DNA from 4 places in the Gracilibacillus pellucidus genome. Region 4 is predicted to be linked to each of the others. Evidence: riboswitches for the same ligand, from Rfam matches in the RefSeq annotation. Region 4 holds a riboswitch; each other region holds the start of a gene.

Region 1 (5,188 bases), on a different contig from region 4:
GTTGAGGAAGTAATCAGAGATGAAGCAAAACAAGCGCTATTTAAACGTGAAATTCTTCAGTTAATGGCGAAACATAACTTATAGCTTTTCAGTGGTTATTGTCTTCATCTTTTGTCGTGAAAGAAAGAGGATCCGAACAATCTTTTACGGTGCACGATCCACTGATTGCAGTCTCACTTTATCACGGTGCATGAGTCCGTAAAACCCCCACTTCAAGGTTCGAGTGAAAACGAGGAAGCGAAGATGGGGGATAAACGGACGCTAATTCCCTGATAAGTTTCGCTAACAATCAGTGGGAATCAAAACTTCCACTGATTGCAGTCTCACTTTATATGCACCGATTATTGTTCGGATTTTCTTTATCCAATTATTTCAAGACTTATTCACATCTAATGTAGCTGCAATCAATGTTTTTGCTGCTATTTTCATCGCTCGTTCATCAAAGTCAAACAATGGATGATGATGTGGAACGAATCCATTGTCGATCTGTGCACCTGTAAAGAAATAAGCACCAGGTTTGTTTTGGAGATAATAGGAAAAATCTTCACCTGTCATCGTAGGTGCTACCATTTCCGCTTTTTGTACTTCCTTCACTTGCTTGGCAGCTTCTAGTACTTTCTCCGCATATTCGGGATGGTTCACAACTGGTGGATAGCCAAATGCATAGTCAAAATCATAGGCCATATCGTAGCTAAGGCACGTTCCTTTGATAACTTTCTCCATTTCTGCTTTAATAAAATGTTGCACTTCTGCATTAAATGTACGTATAGTACCACTGATGACCGCGGTATTTGGTATCACGTTAAAGACATTGCCTGAAAGGAATTTACCGATTGTTATGACGGCAGTTTCCAGCGGATCGATACGTCTACTGACAATTTGTTGTAAGTTGATAACAAGCTGTGATCCAGCGACAACAGGATCTTTTGTCTGATGGGGGATGGCACCATGACCACCTTTTCCTTTAAGTTGTATCGTAAAGGAGTCAGCAGCTGCCATAAAGTTCGTTGGAGCGGTTTGGACGACGCCATATGGTGTATTTGTCCAAAGGTGTGTTCCGTAAACAACATCTACATTCGCTAGGGCGCCAGCTTCAATCATTGCTTTTGCACCACCAGGAACAAGTTCCTCTGCATGTTGGTGAATAAAGACAACCGTACCAGCTAATTTGTCTTGATGTTTCTGTAACACTTTTGCAACTGCTAAAAGTGTCGTCGTGTGTCCGTCATGCCCACAAGCATGCATGACCCCCTCTTTTTTTGATTTATAGCTTACCTCTTTTTCATCTTGAATAGGTAACGCATCGAAATCTGCGCGTAAGGCAACCGTTTTTCCTGGTTTAGTTCCTTTTAATGTTGCTACAACCCCATTTTCGCCGACATTTGCTTCATAAGGAATATGTAATGATTGATATTGTTCTTGTATAAAAGCAGCTGTTTTCTCTTCTTGAAAGGACAGCTCTGGATGTTGATGTAAAAACCTTCTCATTTCGACCATTTCTTCATATAATGCATCAATTTCTTCGAATAAAGTGTCCCTCATTTTCTCACCCCGAAAAAAGAATTTCTTCTCATTATAACATAAATAGAGAAAATTCAGTTTGTTGTTAATGTTTTAATAATGAATGAAACGATATTTCTGTTCTTTACTAAACACAAAAAAACAACCTCCAAAACCGGAGGCTGTTTCTACTTATTGAAAGCTTTTATCTGCTAAAAGGCGTTCTGTTTCTTCTTTGTGACCTGTTTCGTCTGCAATAATATCTTCTAATTTAACCACTAATTCTGTTAAACCAAGCTCATCTGCTTGTTGTTTTCTTGTCTCATAACGTTCAATTGTTTCTGTTTCTGCTTTAAGTGTCGCTTCTAACATTTCTTTCACATCTGTTAGTTGCTCGACTTTTGCTGGAGTGGTTGTTGGTGTACCACCTAATGTTTTGATTTTATCGGATAAGTATAAAGCATGTCCGATTTCATCATTTATCTCATCTTCAAAAAATGGTTTTAGGAAGGAGCGATATAATCCTGATACAACAGATGCGTGATACGTATACATAATCGTTGCCGCATACTCATTTGCTAAGTCTACATTTAATCCATCGATAAGCTCTTGTAATTTTGCTTGATCTTGTGCCATTTACGTTCAACATCCTTTCATTATTATCTCTACACTATATATCTACCCTTTTACAAAAAGTTTAAACATAAATACTAGATTTTTATTGGAAAAAAATATATGATATGTTATTCTTTTTTTGTAAGCGAATAAAATAGTAATGAACACTAGGGGAGCCTTTTAGGCTGAGACGATTCTTCGGACCCTTTGAACCTGATCTGGTTAACACCAGCGGAGGGAAGTGGTAGGAAAAGCACTGATTTATCTAAACTGCTTTTAATTATGCCACTTGTCCATGCTGGGTGAGTGGCTTTTTGACGTTCTTTTCACTACCGAATCAAAGGAGTAATGACAATGCAAGGAATACACCTTATTTCAAATGGAAGATTAACAGAGAAAGAGTTAGATTTCGTTGCGAGAAATATGGAGTTGCTTGATTTTTTTCATCTGCGTGAGAAGAAAAAAACAGCACAAGAGATAGCCGATCTTGCTGATAGACTAATGGATACAGATGTACCACGAGAACGGATTATCATTAATGATCGTGTCGATGTGGCACATGTGAAGCGATGTGGAGGAGCTCAATTAGCTTATCATAGTCTTACCATTGCGAATGTAAAAGCTTGTTTTCCTCATTTATTAGTTGGTAAGTCTGTTCATTCACTTGCAGAAGCATTAGATGCAGAACAACAGGGTGCGGATTATTTACTGTATGGTCATATCTTTCCAAGCAACTCTAAACGTGGTGCAGAGCCAAGAGGGGTTGCCGCATTGGCTGAGTTAACTCGCAATGTGTCTCTTCCGGTCATTGCCATTGGTGGAATACATACGAGTAATGTACACCAAGTGCTTGCTGCTGGTGCAAACGGGATAGCGATTATGTCAGGAATATGGGATGCCGAAGATCCAGTCAAAGCTTTAAAGCACTATCGTGACGTGTTCGACAAAGTGGAAGGAGGCGTCGTATGAAGCAAGCATTTGACCAAATTGTCGTTGGTGGAGGAGTAATGGGAACATCGATTGCTTATCAATTAAGTAAACGAGGTTACAGAGTATTGTTGCTAGAAGCAAACGAAATAGCTGCAGAGGCATCAAGTGCGGCAGCGGGTATGCTAGGTGTACAGATGGAATTTGAACAGAACTCAGCTTTATTTCAATTTGCCAAAGAAAGTAGAGCCTTATTTCCTTCATTAGCACAAGAGTTGTTAGAGGATAGTGGTGTGGACATTCAATTAATCGAAAAAGGTGCATTGAAACTTGTCTATCACGAGGACGAATTACCACGATTAAAAAGGATTGCAACGTTTCAAACAGAACAAGGAAAAGAGGCAAGAATCATTTCCGCATCTACCGTGCCAGAAAAAGAACTTGCTACAGACTTTTATGCCGCGCTTTACTGTCCGACAGAAGGTCAAGTATCTGCACCACATTTAACGAAGGCATTTGCAAGAGGAGCTGAGCGTCATGGTGCGGTGATATATGAGCAAACAGAGGTGACTGATTTTATTGTTGAGCATGGGAAAGTGATCGGAGTTACTACTACGGACGACAGCTATTATGCGAATGCTGTAGTGATGACTTGTGGATTTAAGAGCGGTCGTTTTTCAAGTTTTATTAAAGGAATTACACCGATAAAAGGAGAATGCTTGTCTGTTATTACGGATAAACCATTGATCCAATCTACCATTTTCACAGAAGGTTGCTATATCGTACCAAAGCGAGGAAACAGACTGATTATTGGTGCTACTTCGAAGCCAAATCAAACGGACAAAGATGTCAAGGTAGCGAGTGTCCTTCATTTATTATCGCGAGCAAAACAAATACTACCGGCGTTAAACAAAGCATCTATCGAAAAAATATGGGCAGGTGTGCGTCCGATGACACATGACGGGCTCCCTTACTTAGGGGAAGTACCAGATGTATCGGGGTTATTTGTTGCTACTGGGCACTATCGTAATGGCATATTATTAGCAGCAAGAACAGCCACTTTTATGGCGGATTTTATCGAGGGCAAACAAGTGAATCAGCATTTTTTAACTGCTTTTTCCTTAACAAGGGAGCGGCTAGTCTCTGTATGAGGAGGAATAGATTTGAAGATAATGATAAACGGTGATGCATTAACAGTGAATGATCAGGTTACGAATATAGCAGATTTATTAAAAGAGTTACGATTAGAAAAAAAGTCATTAATCATTGAACATAATCAAGTTATTTTGAGAAAAGAACATCATCAGGGAACGAGCCTTTCAGAAGGTGATCGTTTAGAAATTGTTCATTTTGTTGGAGGAGGATGATTAAATATGTTGAATATAGGAAAATACACTTTTCAATCTCGTTTATTGTTAGGTACAGGTAAATATCCAAACTATGATGTGCAAAAACAAGCAGTGGATGTATCAGAAACAGAAATACTAACGTTTGCTGTTCGGCGAATGAACATTTATGATCCAGAACAACCAAACTTTTTGGAAAAAATTGATCAAAAGAAGTATCGCTTTTTACCGAATACTGCTGGGGCAAAAAATGCAGAAGAAGCAGTTAGGATTGCTAAATTAGCAGATGCTTCTGGATTATGTGACATGATTAAAGTGGAAGTAATAGGCTGTGATCGAACATTACTACCTGATCCTGTTGAAACAATAAAAGCTACTGAAATATTACTAGCTGAAGGCTTTACTGTTTTGCCATATACGTCAGATGATGTAGTACTTGCTAGAAAATTAGAAGAATTAGGTGCTCACGCTATCATGCCTGGAGCGTCCCCGATTGGTTCAGGACAAGGGATTATTAATCCATTAAACTTGCAATTTATTATTGAACAAGCAAATGTGCCAGTAATAGTAGATGCTGGAATCGGTTCTGCGAGCGATGCAGCATATGCAATGGAATTAGGAGCGGACGGTGTTCTGTTGAATACAGCAGTTTCAGGAGCAGATGATCCTGTTAAGATGGCAGAAGCGATGAAGCTAGCTGTTCATGCTGGTAGATTAGGATTTGAGGCAGGCAGAATAGCGAAGAAGGACTATGCTGTAGCAAGTAGTCCGAAAGAAGGAGTTAGTGTAAGTGAATAATC
Region 2 (5,188 bases), on a different contig from region 4:
TAATATAGGTAGAAAGTATACCATTATTCTAGGCCTTGTTTTAACATTATTTGTGATTTCGACAGTCGTAACTGGTGCTTTATTGAATAATATAAAGTCAGCGATTCATTCAATGGAAACTAGTGAAGAAACATCGGTAAATGCAGCTGATATGGCTTCTTTAATTAGAGCGAAAGCAGTAAGTTTATATCGATATATGGAAAATCCATCAACAGAAATTACAGATGAATTCAATGAACAGAGAGAAGAAGTGTATCATTTACGTGAGGCAATAGAAGCCAATATGGATACAGATGAACAAATGAAAATGTATGAAGAAGCAATCGTATTAGATGAATCTTATAACTATGCTTTTGAAGAAGTGGTTAGCTATATGGATGCTGGCAATGAACATTTAGCGGCTAGTCGAGCAGAACAGGCTAAAGAAATACGGGTAGAAGCTGTTGAAAATATTGATGCATTGAAAGATTTATTGCATAAGGAAATGCAAAAAACGGCTGATAGAGCAGAAGACAGTCAACAAGCAGCATTTTTAGCTCTCATTATTGCCATTGTCATTTCAGTGATTACTAGTATTGTTTTAATTACGATAGTAAACCGTTCTATCACACGTAATTTATCGAAAGTTGTAAATGTTAGTAATGAAATTGCACAAGGTAACTTGCAAGTAGAGCAGTTGGACGATGATTCTAATGATGAGATTGGTCAATTAGCAACCTCCATTAATCAAATGAGTTACTCTTTGAAAAATATGATAGGCCGAGTATCTGAAGTGTCAACGACAGTAGGTTCACAAAGTAAAGAATTAAATCAGTCTGCTAATGAGGTGAAGGCAGGAACAGAACAAATTGCCGTCACAATGCAGGAATTAGCATCAGGAACGGAAGCACAGGCAGATCATGCAAGTGATGTATCTAGTAATATGAGTGAATTTGCACAAAAAGTGGCTGAAGCTAATCTTAATGGTGAACAAATTAGGGAAGCGTCAACAGATGTATTACAGATGACAACGAATGGTAGTGAAATGATGGAGTCATCTGTTAAACAAATGGAACGTATTCATGATATTGTGCAGGATGCTGTAACGAAAGTGCGCGGATTAGATGATCAATCGAAACAAATATCTCAACTTGTTGCTGTAATCAAAGATATTGCAGAACAAACAAACTTGTTAGCATTAAACGCAGCGATTGAAGCAGCTCGAGCAGGTGAGCATGGCCAAGGATTTGCAGTTGTTGCAGATGAGGTAAGAAAGCTCGCTGAACAAGTTGGTGAGTCTGTTTCTGATATTACAGGAATTGTCGCTAACATTCAAAATGAATCAGCAAATGTTTCGCAATCATTAGAGCAAGGATATGGAGAAGTAGAAGCAGGAGCGAGCCAAATCGAAAAAACTGGTCAGACATTTGAGCAAATTAATACAGCGGTGAATGAGATGGTATCAAGTATTAAGAACGTAACAACTAATTTGTCTGATATTTCTACTTCTAGTAAAGAAATAAATAGTTCTATAGAAGAGATTGCTTCTATATCCGAAGAATCTGCAGCAGGTGTCGAACAAACCTCAGCTTCTGCACAACAAGCAAGTAGTTCTATGGAAGAAGTGTCATCCAATTCCAATGAATTAGAAACATTAGCTGATAATTTGAACAATCTAGTCCGTAAATTTAAGATATAACCAATTAACTCCTTTTCCAATATGTGTATGTGAACGGGAATCGTGTTATAATTGAAGTAAATGGAGAGGAGCGGTAATATGGAAAAAATCAATGAAACTATTCAGGAATTAGCTAAGTTCAATGAATGGAGTCAATCTTTACAAGAGGTAGAAGATAAATATTTTTTCACACCAATTAAAAAAGGAAAATGGACTCCAGCAGAGATTATAAGTCATATTACTTCTTGGGACCGTTACATATTAAAAGAGTTAATGCCGAAAATGAAGGAAAATGCCGATATAGAAAGTGTTGAATTTGAAGTAATCAATCAACCCGCAGCGGAATATGCTTTATCTGGAATCAGCAAAGAACAATTGCTAAAAGAGCAAAAAGAAGCGAGAACCCAACTCATTCAAGGGTTAAAGGAAAAAACAGAGAAACAGTTTTATGCTACTTTTACGTTAGATGGTGAGGAGCTTGATGCTTTTTCAGGATATCCACATTCCATGTTTAACTATATAAACGTATTTGTTTGGCATGATAACCATCATAAGCAACAAATAAAAGAGTTTTTAACCTCATTATCTTGATTGTTAATGAAAGACTATCATAGTATACTAAAACTGGAACGAAATAATAGAAACCTATTCGACTAGGGGAGCATGTAGATGCTGAGAGAGTAAATCGACCCTTTGAACCTGATCTAGTTAAGACTAGCGTAGGGAAGTGGAATGGTTAGTGCATTAGATATTTTTCTATTTGCTTTTAACCAGCCCATTTTCTTACATAGAAGATGGGCTTTTTGCTGTTTTGATACTCTACTTATGGTTTCACAAAAAAGGAGAGAATGACATGTTTACAGATCGTCTATGGAAAAGAGTAGAACCTATTTGGACTGCTTATTTGGACCATCCTTTCGTAAGAGGATTAGGTGATGGTACGTTAGAACAGGATAAGTTCAGACATTGGTTGAAGCAAGATTATGTTTACTTAATTGATTACGCTAGACTTTTTGCAATTGGCAGTGCAAAAGCGGATGATTTAGAAGAGATGACAACATTTGCTAAATTGTTACACGGTGTGTTAGATGTAGAAATGGATTTGCATCGAAAATATGCAGCTGATTTTGGTATTACCAAAGAAGAATTAGAGAAGACAGAAGCATCTGCTATTACGACAGCATATACCAGTTATATGTTGAATTTGTCGCAACGAGGCGGTGTAGAGAATGTTGTAGCATCCGTGCTTGCATGTGAATGGAGCTATAATTTCATTGGCAAAGAACTGGCTAAACGTCCAGGATCATTAACAGATAACTTCTATAAAAGCTGGATAGAGATGTATAGCTCAGCTGAGTTTACAGCATTAGCAGAAGAAACGAAACAGCTTATGAATCGAATAGCAGAAGATAAGCCAGAAAAGGAACTAGCTCGATTAGAGGAGATTGTGGTCAAAACTAGTCAATTTGAATATATGTTTTGGGACATGGTTGAGAAGAAAGAAGAATGGCTGGTGAAAGGTTAAGTTAATCAATTAAAGATGTGAAAAGGGTGTACAGTACATCTGTACACCCTTAAAAAGCAGTTTATTCTGTTAGTTCAATAAAGGTTTCATCGTCATATACACTTGCAAACAATGGATCGCTGTACGCTGTATCTTTTAATTCTGGATTGATTTGGATGGCAGATGATAACTGTTTAAGCCCTTCATCTGTATCACCTTGAAGTACGAGAGCAACCCCTTTGCCATAATAACCAATTGCCTCTGTGTTAAATTGATCGATAATGGTATCATATACATCTTCTGACTCTTCAAAATCACCATTGTATGCTAACATTAATCCTTTATAATCGATAGCATCTAATTGTTGATCTGTATTCAGTTCAATAAGTTGATCTAAATATGGAATGGTTGCGTGGTATTCACCGAGAGAATCAGCTGCATAGACAAGATACCACAATGCGTCTTTATCTGTCGGATCCGCTTCTATGTATTTATTTAAGTTTTCAATAGATTTTTCAAATTCTTCTAGAAAATATAAAGCAACCCCTTTACCATATAACGCATATGGAGTATCAGGCTCGATTTCTAACGCTTTATCGTAATATTCAATTGCGTTTTCATCTCTTTCTAATCCGAAGTGAGCATTTCCCATATTAATAAATTGTTCTGGTTCTTGGTCACTAATATCAATTGCTTTTTGTGCAGCAATAATTGCTTTTTCATATTCTCCAAGCTCATTGTATGATAATGCTTGGTTTGTATAGGCATTGTCTAATTTATCATCTAATTCGATAGCTTCATCAAGAGCCTTTAATGCTTCCTCATATTGTTCCTGCATATTAAGCATGTATCCTTTTTCATTGTATAGATAAGGATCTTCAGGATATTTTTCTAAACGTTCCTCAATGTAATTTGCAGCTTCGTCAAATTTTCCTTGTTCATACCATTTATCATATTGCTCACGTGAAAAATCAGGATCAGTTGAGCTAAATAGAGAGCATCCTGAAAATAAAGCTAATAATAATAGAAAAAATATACTTATTATTCCTTTTTTCACTTCCTCACTTCCTCACTTCTTCTTTTTATCACGGTGCATGAGTCCGTAAAACCCCCACTGATTGATGTCTCACTTTATCTATTCTAAAAAAACACATTATCCATTGTAATGGAAATATTGGAAGATGTAACTGAGGCAATAGTACTGAATATGATAACAGTTATACAAAAGGCTATTAGTTCCTACTGATAGAAATACCCCTTTATTAATTATCGTTCAATCGCTATAATAGAAAAGTATGTCGAGCGAAGGGAAGAGTGGATTTGGCTGAACTTGATTTGACGTTAATTCTTATATTAGTTTTGTTTGGTTTTTTATCTGGATTTATCGATTCAGTTGCTGGCGGTGGAGGACTTATTACATTGCCGGTTCTATTATCAACAGGGATGAATCCTGCAGCTGCAGTGGCAACGAATAAACTAGTAGGCACAATGGGATCGTTTACTAGTTCTTATGTATTCTTTCGATCAGGAAAACTAGATTTGTCCTCTATTTATAAACTGTTTTTAGTCGCTTTCACTGGCTCTATAGTCGGTGCATGGACGGTTCATTTAATCGATCCAGTAATTATGAAGCCATTAATGCTTATAATGCTAGCTCTCGTAGCGGTTTATACGTTAATCAAAAAAGATTGGGGCAGTATGCAGAGCAAAAAGCAATTAACGATGCAAAAGATTATTCTGTTTGTTTTCGCAATTTTTATTATAGGTTTTTATGATGGTTTTCTTGGGCCGGGAACGGGCTCTTTTTTAATCTTTGCCTTTTTATTGATTGGCTCTGATTTTATTACAGCGGCTGGTAATGCAAAGTTTTTGAATTTTGGTAGTAATATTGCTGCTTTATGCCTGTTTATTTATTTGGGCGAAGTAAACTATATGTATGGTTTTCCAATGGCTATTGCTTGTGTGTTAGGCTCAGTGATAGGCGCAAGATTTGCGATAAGTAAAGGTATTGGTTATATTCGCTTTAT
Region 3 (5,188 bases), on a different contig from region 4:
TCTCCATCCACTGCAGCTAATTGATCAAGAAATGCTACTTGAAAGCTACCTGGATATATCTGGTTTGTTGCCGCATTTTCTGCTGCTACACTATAATAACTAAGTGCATCTACTATAGCACTAGTCACATCTTCTGTTACGGTTAAAAAAGCAGCAATAACAGAAGATAATAAACAACCAGTTCCCGTAACTTTTGTCAGGAGTGGATGCCCTCCAGAGATCATCACCTGTTCCTCTTTATTAATCACAATATCTGTCGCACCGGTGATCGCTAATGGTACTTGTAACCTCTTATACGCTTCACTCGCTAACTGTCTTTCATCCATATCGCTAGCGCTATCGACACCACGAACTTGTACATCAATATCCGCTAAATTGGCTATTTCACCTGCATTTCCTCTAATACAGGCTATCTGAACTTCTTGCAAAATTTGCTTAGCTGCTGTTGTACGAAATGTTGTCGCACCTACACCAACTGGATCTAATACGACAGGGACCCCCGCCTTGTTAGCGGATTTCCCTGCAAGAATCATTGCCTCTACTTGTTCTGTCGTCAACGTTCCTATATTCAATAAAAGAGCACTAGCATTCTTTGCCATCTCTTCTACTTCTTCTTTCGCATGTGTCATAACAGGAGTAGCACCTACAGCATATAAACCGTTCGCGGTGAAATTCATCACGACTTGGTTCGTCATATTATGAATTAACGGTTTTTCTTGTCTAACCTTTTCAAGTAAATGACTCATTTCAACACCTCCTGTTGCTGTGGCAAACCTTTCAATCTATATCCCCAATGATTGGTCGGACCATACCCATTCCCCAACGCTAATGGATATTGAATAGCATCCGTTATAAAATCTTTACCAACCGTTACTGCCTCTTTAATAGATTTACCTTTGGCTAATTCTGCCGTTATCGCAGCTGAAAAAGTACAACCAGTTCCATGTGTATGCTTTGTTTCATAGCGATCCGCTTTAAAATAACTGAAGCTACTTCCATCATACAAAACATCGGTTGCTTCTCCTTCTAAATGGCCACCTTTTACAACAGCTGCTTTCGCCCCTAATTCTTCTACGATTACTTTAGCTGCATTTTCTGCCTCTTGATTAGAATGAATCTCAAAACCTACTAAACTTTCTGCTTCTGGTACATTTGGTGTTACGACAGTAGCAAGTGGAACTAATGTATTTCGGATCACTTGTCGTGATGTGATATCCATTAGTGAATCACCACTTTTCGCTATCATAACAGGGTCAATCACATAAGGAATAGTTGTTTTTGCTAGTTTACTAGCAACGAGCTCCATCATCTCAACTGTAGCAATCATTCCTGTTTTGACTGCTTGAGGTGGTATATCTGATAATACAGCATCTAACTGCTTTTCAATAAAATCAATAGGCAAATGCTGAACATCTTGAACACCTAACGTATTTTGTGCCACTACAGAAGTAATAACACTCATACCATATACTTGTCGCTCTTGAAATACTTTCAAATCTGCTTGTATACCCGCACCACCAGATGGATCTGTTCCAGCTATCGTCAGTGCTGATGCTACCTTACTCATTGTTGTACCCCCTCTAAAGAAAATGGCCACTCCTCCACATTGTAAGCCATATCCCAAAATAGATACTCAAGCTGACAGCTTTTAATAAAGGCTTGTTTTGCTTTTTCCTTCTCTTCTTCCCCAACATTTTCTGCCCATTTATCAATACGTTCACATAATTCCGTTGTCACAGATGCTGTATCCTCTTTCGCATAGAAAGTAATCCATTCATAGAAAGGATGGTCTTCTGTCGGTTGATATTTCTCTTTCAAGTGATGCCCAATCTCTAAATATGTCCATGGACATGGTAGTAGTGCTGCAATTAGCTCTCCCATCGAGCCTTGTTGGGCAACACTTTTCATATGTGTCACATAATGATTGGCTGTTGGTGGTAATGGATAGCCTTGCAATTCTTCATAATCTACCCCTGCCACCTCGCATAAATTATGGTGTGGATGGATTTCGCTATTCAAAACAAAACCGATTTTGTCATAAAAATAGTTCATATCTTCTCTTGTGCTGCTTTTAGCAATTGCAATTCCATAAATGTTCATAAAAGCATTTAAATATTCAAAATCTGCCTTCACATAATGAACAATTGCTTCCTTGTGTAAATTGCCTTCTCCGATACCAACTACAAATGGGTGTTCAAAAATTCCTTGGTAAATATCCTCTGCTGATTCTCGCAAAACTTGACTAAATTTCATCATTTCCAGCCTCCACTTTTTTATATTTTTCCATAATAAAAAGCCACTTGCTAAAAGCAGAGCGGCTTTTGAAATCATATATCAAAAGTAAGGTGCAGAAATGAAGTACACCGACCGACTCCACTTTCCTCCGCTGGTTCTAACCAGTTCAGGTTCAAAGGGATCAAGAAAACACATTCTTATCTCAGCTACTTTTGTAGCACCCCTAGTGGATTTTTATTATGAAGTTATTACCAATAAAACATGTATCACTACGATTGTCAACTATTTAATAAATCCGAATGAGCGTAGTGGCCATATACGGAACTTCACGTCACCAATTATAGAATCTTCATCAATAAAACCAAATGCACGACCATCTTTACTTATTCTACGGTTGTCTCCTAGTACAAATATATAACCTTCTGGCACGGTATCTACTCCGGTTATATCCTCTAGTGTAAAATCATTTGTAAGCGTCTGTCCATCTGATAATAACGATTTGTACTCATCCAAATATGGTTCCTCATATTTTTCCCCATTGATATACAAATCATCATCTCTCACCTCAACTGTATCACCTGGTAAACCGATGACACGTTTCACATAGTTTTCATTCTCATCTGGTGCTTCAAAAGCAATTTCATCAAATCGTTCAATACTACTAATCTTACTTAAAATAATCCGATCTCCATTCTCTAAATTGGGCATCATTGATTCTCCCTTTACAATAGACGGAGTAATTAAAAAGTGACGACAAAGGAGGACGATGACAATAGCTATCAGTAGTGCTTTTAACCATGAAAGTATTTCTTTAACGACTGGATTATCCATACAAATGTGACCTTCTTTCATCATAATGAGCTTTTTTTAAAACAATTAACTTTTGCCTATAATTAATGTATGGTATTCTATTATAATGCAAAATCTAGTAGCATAGCGCTACTTACTTATTTTAGCACATATCTATAACTAGTTGTTAATAATACTATAGAAATCAGGTGAACAAATGGAAAAACAACAGGACACAAAGAGACTGTATACTGGTCTGCTTATTGTAGGAATTATCCTTTTAGCATTTAATTTACGTCCTGCAATTACATCAGTTGGTCCTATTATCGGGATTATTCGTTCAGATTTAAACATTAGCAATTGGAGTGCTGGCTTGTTAACAAGTTTACCTTTAATCGCTTTTGCCTTTATGTCACCCATCGCACCTAAAATCGCCAACCGAACAAGTAACGAAAAAGCATTACTTTACGGTTTGATTACCATCCTTATTGGTATTTGGATTCGTTCTACCTCATCCATTATTTTATTATTTATTGGTACGATCTTAATCGGGGTTGGAATTGCTATTATCAATGTTATTTTACCAAGCTTAATTAAAAGTAAATTCCCAGAGAAAATTGGTGTAATGACAGGTGCGTACTCCACTTCGATGTCTATTTTTGCGGCACTCGGATCTGGTTTAAGTGTACCTATTACCACAACTGCAGGAATTGGATGGAAATGGTCATTAGCTAGTTGGAGTATATTAACCATTGTCGGTATACTTGTTTGGTTATTCGTCATGAGTAAACAGCCAAAAGAAGAAGATCCACAATTGTATGAAGCAAGCATCGGTAAATTGTTACGTTCACCTACCGCATGGTTTGTAACATTCTTTATGGGATTACAGTCTTTCTTATTTTATGTAACAGTCTCATGGCTAGCAGAAATATTAATTTCTTATGAATTGACTGCTTCTACAGCAGGCTGGTATGTTGCTTATATGCAATTTATAAGTGTACCTATTACATTCTTCACACCAGTGATTGCCAGCAGATTATCGAATCAACAGCCTATCGTAGCTGTCACAGGACTATTTGGTATTATCGGCTATAGTATGCTTTATGTTGAACCTGGTATAGTAGGTATAACGATTGCGGTCACCTTGATCGGGATCATGTTAGGAGCTTCGATTAGTTTAGCATTAGCTCTACTTGGACTCAGAACATCAAACGCAAGACAAGCTGCTGAACTATCAGGCATGTCACAATCATTTGGCTACTTATTAGCCGCAGTCGGTCCAATTGTAATTGGTCTAATCTTTGATATGACTGGTAGCTGGCATCCTTCTATCACTACCATTATTATCTTCACTGTCATTATGATGGCTTGCGGACTAGGTGCAGGACGAAACAAAAAAGTGCTATGAATCATAGCGCTTTTTTTATACCCATTATTCGTAAAGGATACATGTATGAACAGTTAACATCGTTGATTGATGAATAATTCAAGGCGTTCTGGCATATTGTTTATGTATCGGCTTGATGTGTTAACGACGATGTTTGGAGAAATACCGGTTTATTATTTCCAGAATAGGGTATATGTAGATAGATTGACTACTTTACCTGAACTTATATCAGGTGTATACTGTTATAGTTACAAGAAATGGAGATGGTTATCTAATGAGGAAATCCTTCGTTTTTGTCATGATGATACTAACCATTTCTCACTTTATCACACTAGCAAGTTATCCATCACAACTATCTTTGGTAACTTCCACTATTGATTTAAGCGAAGAATTACATGGACTATTTTATCATGATACTGATCATCATGGCGCAAAAGCCGACAAAGGAATTATCAATGAAGTAAGTATCATATTAAGTGTACTATTATTAACATTGATCACTTACTCACTTTATCGTGCTTTTGTATCGAGACATTTTTTACATGCTGCTTTTTATCAATCTAATTATCTGATCACATCTATACCCCTTTCACAAAAATAAATAAAAGGAGGTAACAACTATGTGGTTTAGATTCTTTATGATTGGTTTATTCTCTTTCGCAGCAATTAGTGTTTGGATTTATCAAGGCGTAGAATTTTTCTTAGCCTTTACAGACTACTTTAAAAATCGTTCCTAATTAGTAGGAATGTTTAAAGCACGGTGCTTAGAGCACCGTG
Region 4 (5,188 bases):
TAGTGTAGTATGGACAGCTTTGTTTAAAACTTGCACTTGAAAACATGGAAGTTTTTTCAATGAAAAAGCACTTCGTTGATGCTATGCTTAACGAAGTGCTTTGATAACCTCTAGTCCCAGCTCTTGCAAACTTTCCACATCTTTATTTTCTGCATGGCTATCTGTCACAATTCGTTCTACATGAGAGAGCGACGCTACATGAGCAAATGCTTGAGAATGGAACTTATGATGGTCAGCTAAAATATAGGATGTATCCGCAATTTCCATCATTTTTTGTTTTACACGCGCTTGTTGTTCATTGGACTCGCTAATCCCTTTATCAAAATGAAGCCCTTTGCAAGATAAAAAAGCCTTATTAACATGGTATTCATCAAGCGATCGTACTGCTAGTGGTCCTACATATGAAAGAGACCGTTGCAACAATGTACCGCCTGTAGAAATGACAGTGATTTGTTTTTTCTTACTTAATTCCAGCGCAACATTAACCGAATTAGTTAAAACCGTCACCGGCATATTCGGCAAGTTCTTGGCCACATACCATGCTGTCGTGCTAGCATCTAACAATATTTTATCGGTTTCTACTATGTGTTTGACAGCTTCTTCTGCGATTTCTTTTTTCTCTTTTACATACATTACTTCTCGTTCTTGAAAAGGAATTTCTGGTCCATCATTAGAGGAATCTATACTTACCGCTCCTCCATGACTTCTTGCTAATTTTTTCTCTTTTTCTAATTTTTCTAAGTCACGTCGAATTGTTTCATCTGTTACGGAGAAAAGAGTTGCAAGCTCAGACACTCTAATGCTCTTCTTCTCGTTCACGACCTCCACAATTCGTTGATGTCGTTCTGCAACTAGCATTCGCCTCTCCTACCTTCTCGATCTACAAAAACTGTTTACTACATGACTATAGGCAAAATTATCATAAATTTCAACTGTTTAGTCAAGGCGGAATACTTCTTGATCAATTACATACATTTTGGGATCACCTTTCTCATCCATCGCTAAAATATCGCTCATAAATGCCTGCCACTTGCGGTTCGCTGGATTTGTTTCAAGCTCCTTCATAGCCCGATGATAATCATCCACTTCCATATAAGCATATAACTTATTACCGTCCATAAAAATACTATAACTTGTTATCCCTACCTCTTTTAATGCTTGCAATAACGCTGGATGAACCGCCTGATGCCTTGCCTTATATTCTTCCTCCGAACCTTCTTTACATTCCATTGTAAAAATATATCGTGCCATCAAACCCCTCCCATCAATGTAATCGCATTCATTTTATAGCACTTTATTTATGTTTGTTTTAATTATAACAAAACCACAAACAAACATAAATAAAAAAAATCAAAATTATACTTCAGCTTGAAAATAGTTCTTTAAGAAATGGTATACGCCTTCTTCATCATTTGTATAGGTAGTCGTATCTGTGACTAACTCTTTAATTTGATCCGTCGCATTACGCATACCTACTGGGTAACCTACATATTTCATCATCGGAATATCATTATTACTATCCCCCATTGCCATCGTTTGTTCAGGGCTAATCCCATAATGATTGAGTAAAGCTTTAATTCCCGTTGCTTTATTCACACCACTAACCATAACTTCTACATTATGATGACTAGATGAAGAAGTAGTAAAATCTGTTTCTTTTTTCAGTTCCTCTAAACACTCAATCCAATTTTTCATTTCTGTTTGCTCAGAAGAAAAACAATACATTTTTGCATATTTTTGTTCTGGTAATTGCTCATACCATTTAATATCATGGTTGATTGCATCTTCTCTTTCCAACCATTCATTAATGCCTACTTGATCTGGCTTATTACCACTAATCATTTTCTCCATATATGGTTTATCCTCTAATAACGATAGACGATCACCATCATTTGGGTGTGCTTCGTAATAAATGTTATGCTCTCTAGCGGACTGAATAACTTTTTCCACAAGTGTTGTTGATAAGCTATGCTCCAACAATTTCTCCCCATCTAAATAAGTAATCATTCCATTAGCCGTTACAAATCCGTCTAATTCGATATCCGCAGGTGCCGAGTCAAATACTTCATTTAATGAACGTCCTGTTACGATAAACACGCGAACACCTTGTTGTCTTATGTACTGAATAATAGTAAGTGTATTTTCCGTTAATTGATTATGATTATTTAATAATGTACCATCCATATCTAAACATAATGCTTTCGGTAAAAATGTCATATTATCACCCTCCTAGCTGTAAGTATAGCATATCCTAAAGTAGGAAGTTGATGACAGCTCTTATCCCATTCTTTCATTGACATTTCCAACTTGTTTGATATAATTTCCCATATTAATATACGTGTTATCACTACTAGGGGTGCCTGTTCATTACAGGCTGAGAGAAAGACATATCAAGCCTTTTAACCCTAAGAACCTGATCTGGCTTATACCAGCGGAGGGAAGTAGTCAAACTATCCACATAGTATGGCTAGGTTCTAAATATAGAATCTGGTCTTTTTTGTTATTAATATGTGAATAAACGGTTAGCGAGACACTTTTTTCAGGTTAGTGACACACGTTCCACATCAATGAGGAGGGTGTTAACTTGAATCGAACGTTACGATTAACAATGATGGCTGTTTTTGTGGCAATCGGCGTATTAGGTTCACAGTTTTTATGGTTTCCAACTGGCATTGCCAAAGCATATCCGGTGCAACATGCTGTAAATGTCATTTCTGCGGTTATACTCGGACCAATTCCTGCTGTGATTATCGCCTTTGTTATCGGACTATTACGAAATTTATTAGGCATCGGAACAATCCTTGCCTTTCCTGGTGGAATGATCGGTGCTTTATTTGCTGGTTACTTATATCACTGGACAAAAAAGAAACTGTTAGCTGGTGTTGGTGAAATTATCGGAACTGGTGTAATAGGAGCTCTGCTCTGTGTACCAATTGCGAATATCATCATGGGAACCCCAGCCGGAATAATAGCGTTTTTACCCGGGTTTCTCGTCAGTAGTATCACAGGAGCGATTATTGGAATGTTAATATTATCAAAGGTTAAGCATACGTCTATTGTCAGGCAACCTGCTTCGCCCAAATAAATGGTGTTTTAAAATAAACTGAACTTCGCATGACGTTAGCATAGTAATAAAATAATGGTTTGTTCGTGAGAGGTTACGTGTTCGAAGACAGAACTTTTGTTAATGGGAACGATATGTCCTTGAGACGCTCTCTCGACGACATAGCTTCATCAAAAAAGAAAGCTGAGGTCCTATCCCAACTTTCTTTTTTTGATTTTATCGTTTATTAAATGTGTCAGGGTCTGCCCCTACGCGTTCATCTTTGTTCATTTCATTAATTAATTGCATTTCTTCTTGTGACAGTTCGAAATCAAACACGTCCGCATTATCTTGAATACGGTGTTGTTTAACTGATTTTGGAATAGTCACTACTTCTTGTTGTAAGTCCCAACGCAAGATTACTTGTACGGTTGTTTTACCGTGACGCTCAGCAATCTTCGTTAAAGTAGGATCATCAAGAAGCTGCCCTTGTTTTAATGGAGACCAAGCTTCTAATTGAATATTGTGTTGTTTACAAAATGCTTGTACATCACGTTGTTGCAAGTGTGGATGGTATTCTACTTGATTAACCATTGGTACTACTTCTGCATCTTTCATAAGATCTTCTAAATGGTGCTCTTTGAAGTTACTTACGCCAATCGCACGAACCTTACCATCTTTATATAATTGCTCCATAGCCTTCCATGATTCTTTATATTTATTTTGTTCAGGAACTGGCCAATGAATTAAATATAAATCTAAATAATCAATTCCTAATTTATTTAAGCTTGTTTCAAATGCTTTAAATGTTTCATCATAACCTTGATCAGCATTCCATAGCTTTGTAGTAATAAATAGATCTTCACGAGGAATACCTGAATCTTTAATTGCTTTTCCTACACCTTCTTCATTACCATAAACAGCTGCTGTATCAATACTTTTATAGCCGTGCTCAAGTGCCCACTTGACAGAGTTATAAACTTCTTCTCCCTCTTCAACTTTGAAAACACCTAAACCGAACCATGGCATTTTCACACCATTATGTAGCGTAGTAGTTGACTCTAAATTCTTCGCCATACCTACATTCCTCCTTTATTTATTACGTATATTAGAATGCCACAAAACAAATAAAATATAAAACATTGTGCTCAAGATCACAGTACTTCTTATTTTGTCGGTGGAACAAAAAATCCGACATATGATAGCCGGATTTTTATATCACACGAATTTTATTCTTTTCCATAATTACCAATTTGGTGCACTTTGTAATGACGATATTGTTGTTTCGGTATATCATCCATGAAAGGGGTTGGAGAGCCAATAGAAAATAGTGCTAGATGATGCATTGCTCTTGTACACGCTGTATAGAAAAGGTTCCGTTCCAATTCATCCTGAAAATTGTCGTGTGATGCGTCTGTAATGATAACCGCATCAAATTCGATCCCTTTTGCTAGATAGGCGGGAATGACGACAATTCCCTTATCAAAAGTATGTGCTTCCTGTGTCATTAACTCTATTTCCATATATGGCTTGAGCTGCTGATACATTTGTTCACATTGTTCCATCGTTTTACCGATCAGCGCAATTGTTTCATTACCATCTTGTTCATATTGTTCTATTTGATCCATTATTTTACCGATCAACATTTCTTGTTGCTCTACTTCCATCAGAATTGGTGTGTCACCATCACGTTCAAATGGTTCAATTAAGTGACCCTTCGGCATAAATGATTTCGTAAATTCCACAATTGGTGCAGTAGAACGGTAACTTCTCGTTAACTCCATTCGTTCATGTTTTTCTTGCCATTTTTCTGATAACAAGGTCTCTTCTCTTAGAGCATGCGCATAAATAGCTTGGTTTATATCACCTAGCAATGTCATTCGACTAACAGGAAACATTAATTTCATCAACGCAAACTGGAAAGGTGTATAATCTTGCGCCTCATCAATAAATAAATGCTGAATAGCTCGTTGCGCATCAAAGCCAAGCAAACTTTTTTCGAAGTAAATATAACCTGGTGCATCTTCCCATGATAAATACTTATGTTTTAAATGTTCATCTGTTAATGCACATATTTCCTCCCATTTTTCCGGTAGTGAATCTATTTCATCCGCTTGGACTTTTTCTGTTGTGAATAACTTCCTA

The links. Region 4 has a riboswitch for thiamine pyrophosphate ahead of thiW (energy coupling factor transporter S component ThiW). Riboswitches for the same ligand answer to the same signal wherever they lie in the genome.
Region 1: linked by a shared signal. The riboswitch ahead of SH601_RS06940 (thiamine phosphate synthase) and the one ahead of thiW (energy coupling factor transporter S component ThiW) in region 4 are both predicted to bind thiamine pyrophosphate.
Region 2: linked by a shared signal. The riboswitch ahead of tenA (thiaminase II) and the one ahead of thiW (energy coupling factor transporter S component ThiW) in region 4 are both predicted to bind thiamine pyrophosphate.
Region 3: linked by a shared signal. The riboswitch ahead of tenA (thiaminase II) and the one ahead of thiW (energy coupling factor transporter S component ThiW) in region 4 are both predicted to bind thiamine pyrophosphate.

Annotation. Positions count from the first base shown of each region.
Region 1 covers NZ_JAWZSR010000003.1:268,265-273,452, forward strand. The annotation lists gene SH601_RS06925 (hypothetical protein) at 1-84, shown strand, start outside; gene SH601_RS06930 (M20 metallopeptidase family protein) at 373-1,542, opposite strand; gene SH601_RS06935 (ferritin-like domain-containing protein) at 1,693-2,136, opposite strand; TPP riboswitch at 2,275-2,372, shown strand; gene SH601_RS06940 (thiamine phosphate synthase) at 2,470-3,084, shown strand; gene thiO (glycine oxidase ThiO) at 3,081-4,193, shown strand; gene thiS (sulfur carrier protein ThiS) at 4,215-4,409, shown strand; gene SH601_RS06955 (thiazole synthase) at 4,416-5,186, shown strand; gene SH601_RS06960 (MoeB/ThiF family adenylyltransferase) at 5,179-5,188, shown strand, end outside.
Region 2 covers NZ_JAWZSR010000001.1:48,397-53,584, forward strand. The annotation lists gene SH601_RS00220 (methyl-accepting chemotaxis protein) at 1-1,678, shown strand, start outside; gene SH601_RS00225 (DinB family protein) at 1,757-2,248, shown strand; TPP riboswitch at 2,303-2,400, shown strand; gene tenA (thiaminase II) at 2,511-3,182, shown strand; gene SH601_RS00235 (tetratricopeptide repeat protein) at 3,244-4,218, opposite strand; gene SH601_RS00240 (TSUP family transporter) at 4,482-5,188, shown strand, end outside.
Region 3 covers NZ_JAWZSR010000005.1:53,377-58,564, forward strand. The annotation lists gene thiM (hydroxyethylthiazole kinase) at 1-746, opposite strand, end outside; gene thiD (bifunctional hydroxymethylpyrimidine kinase/phosphomethylpyrimidine kinase) at 743-1,567, opposite strand; gene tenA (thiaminase II) at 1,564-2,253, opposite strand; TPP riboswitch at 2,362-2,470, opposite strand; gene lepB (signal peptidase I) at 2,518-3,066, opposite strand; gene SH601_RS10240 (CynX/NimT family MFS transporter) at 3,242-4,432, shown strand; gene SH601_RS10245 (hypothetical protein) at 4,686-5,012, shown strand.
Region 4 covers NZ_JAWZSR010000002.1:121,613-126,800, forward strand. The annotation lists gene SH601_RS03980 (DeoR/GlpR family DNA-binding transcription regulator) at 88-858, opposite strand; gene SH601_RS03985 (L-rhamnose mutarotase) at 937-1,251, opposite strand; gene SH601_RS03990 (HAD family hydrolase) at 1,357-2,217, opposite strand; TPP riboswitch at 2,343-2,457, shown strand; gene thiW (energy coupling factor transporter S component ThiW) at 2,585-3,085, shown strand; gene SH601_RS04000 (aldo/keto reductase) at 3,281-4,120, opposite strand; gene helD (RNA polymerase recycling motor HelD) at 4,273-5,188, opposite strand, start outside.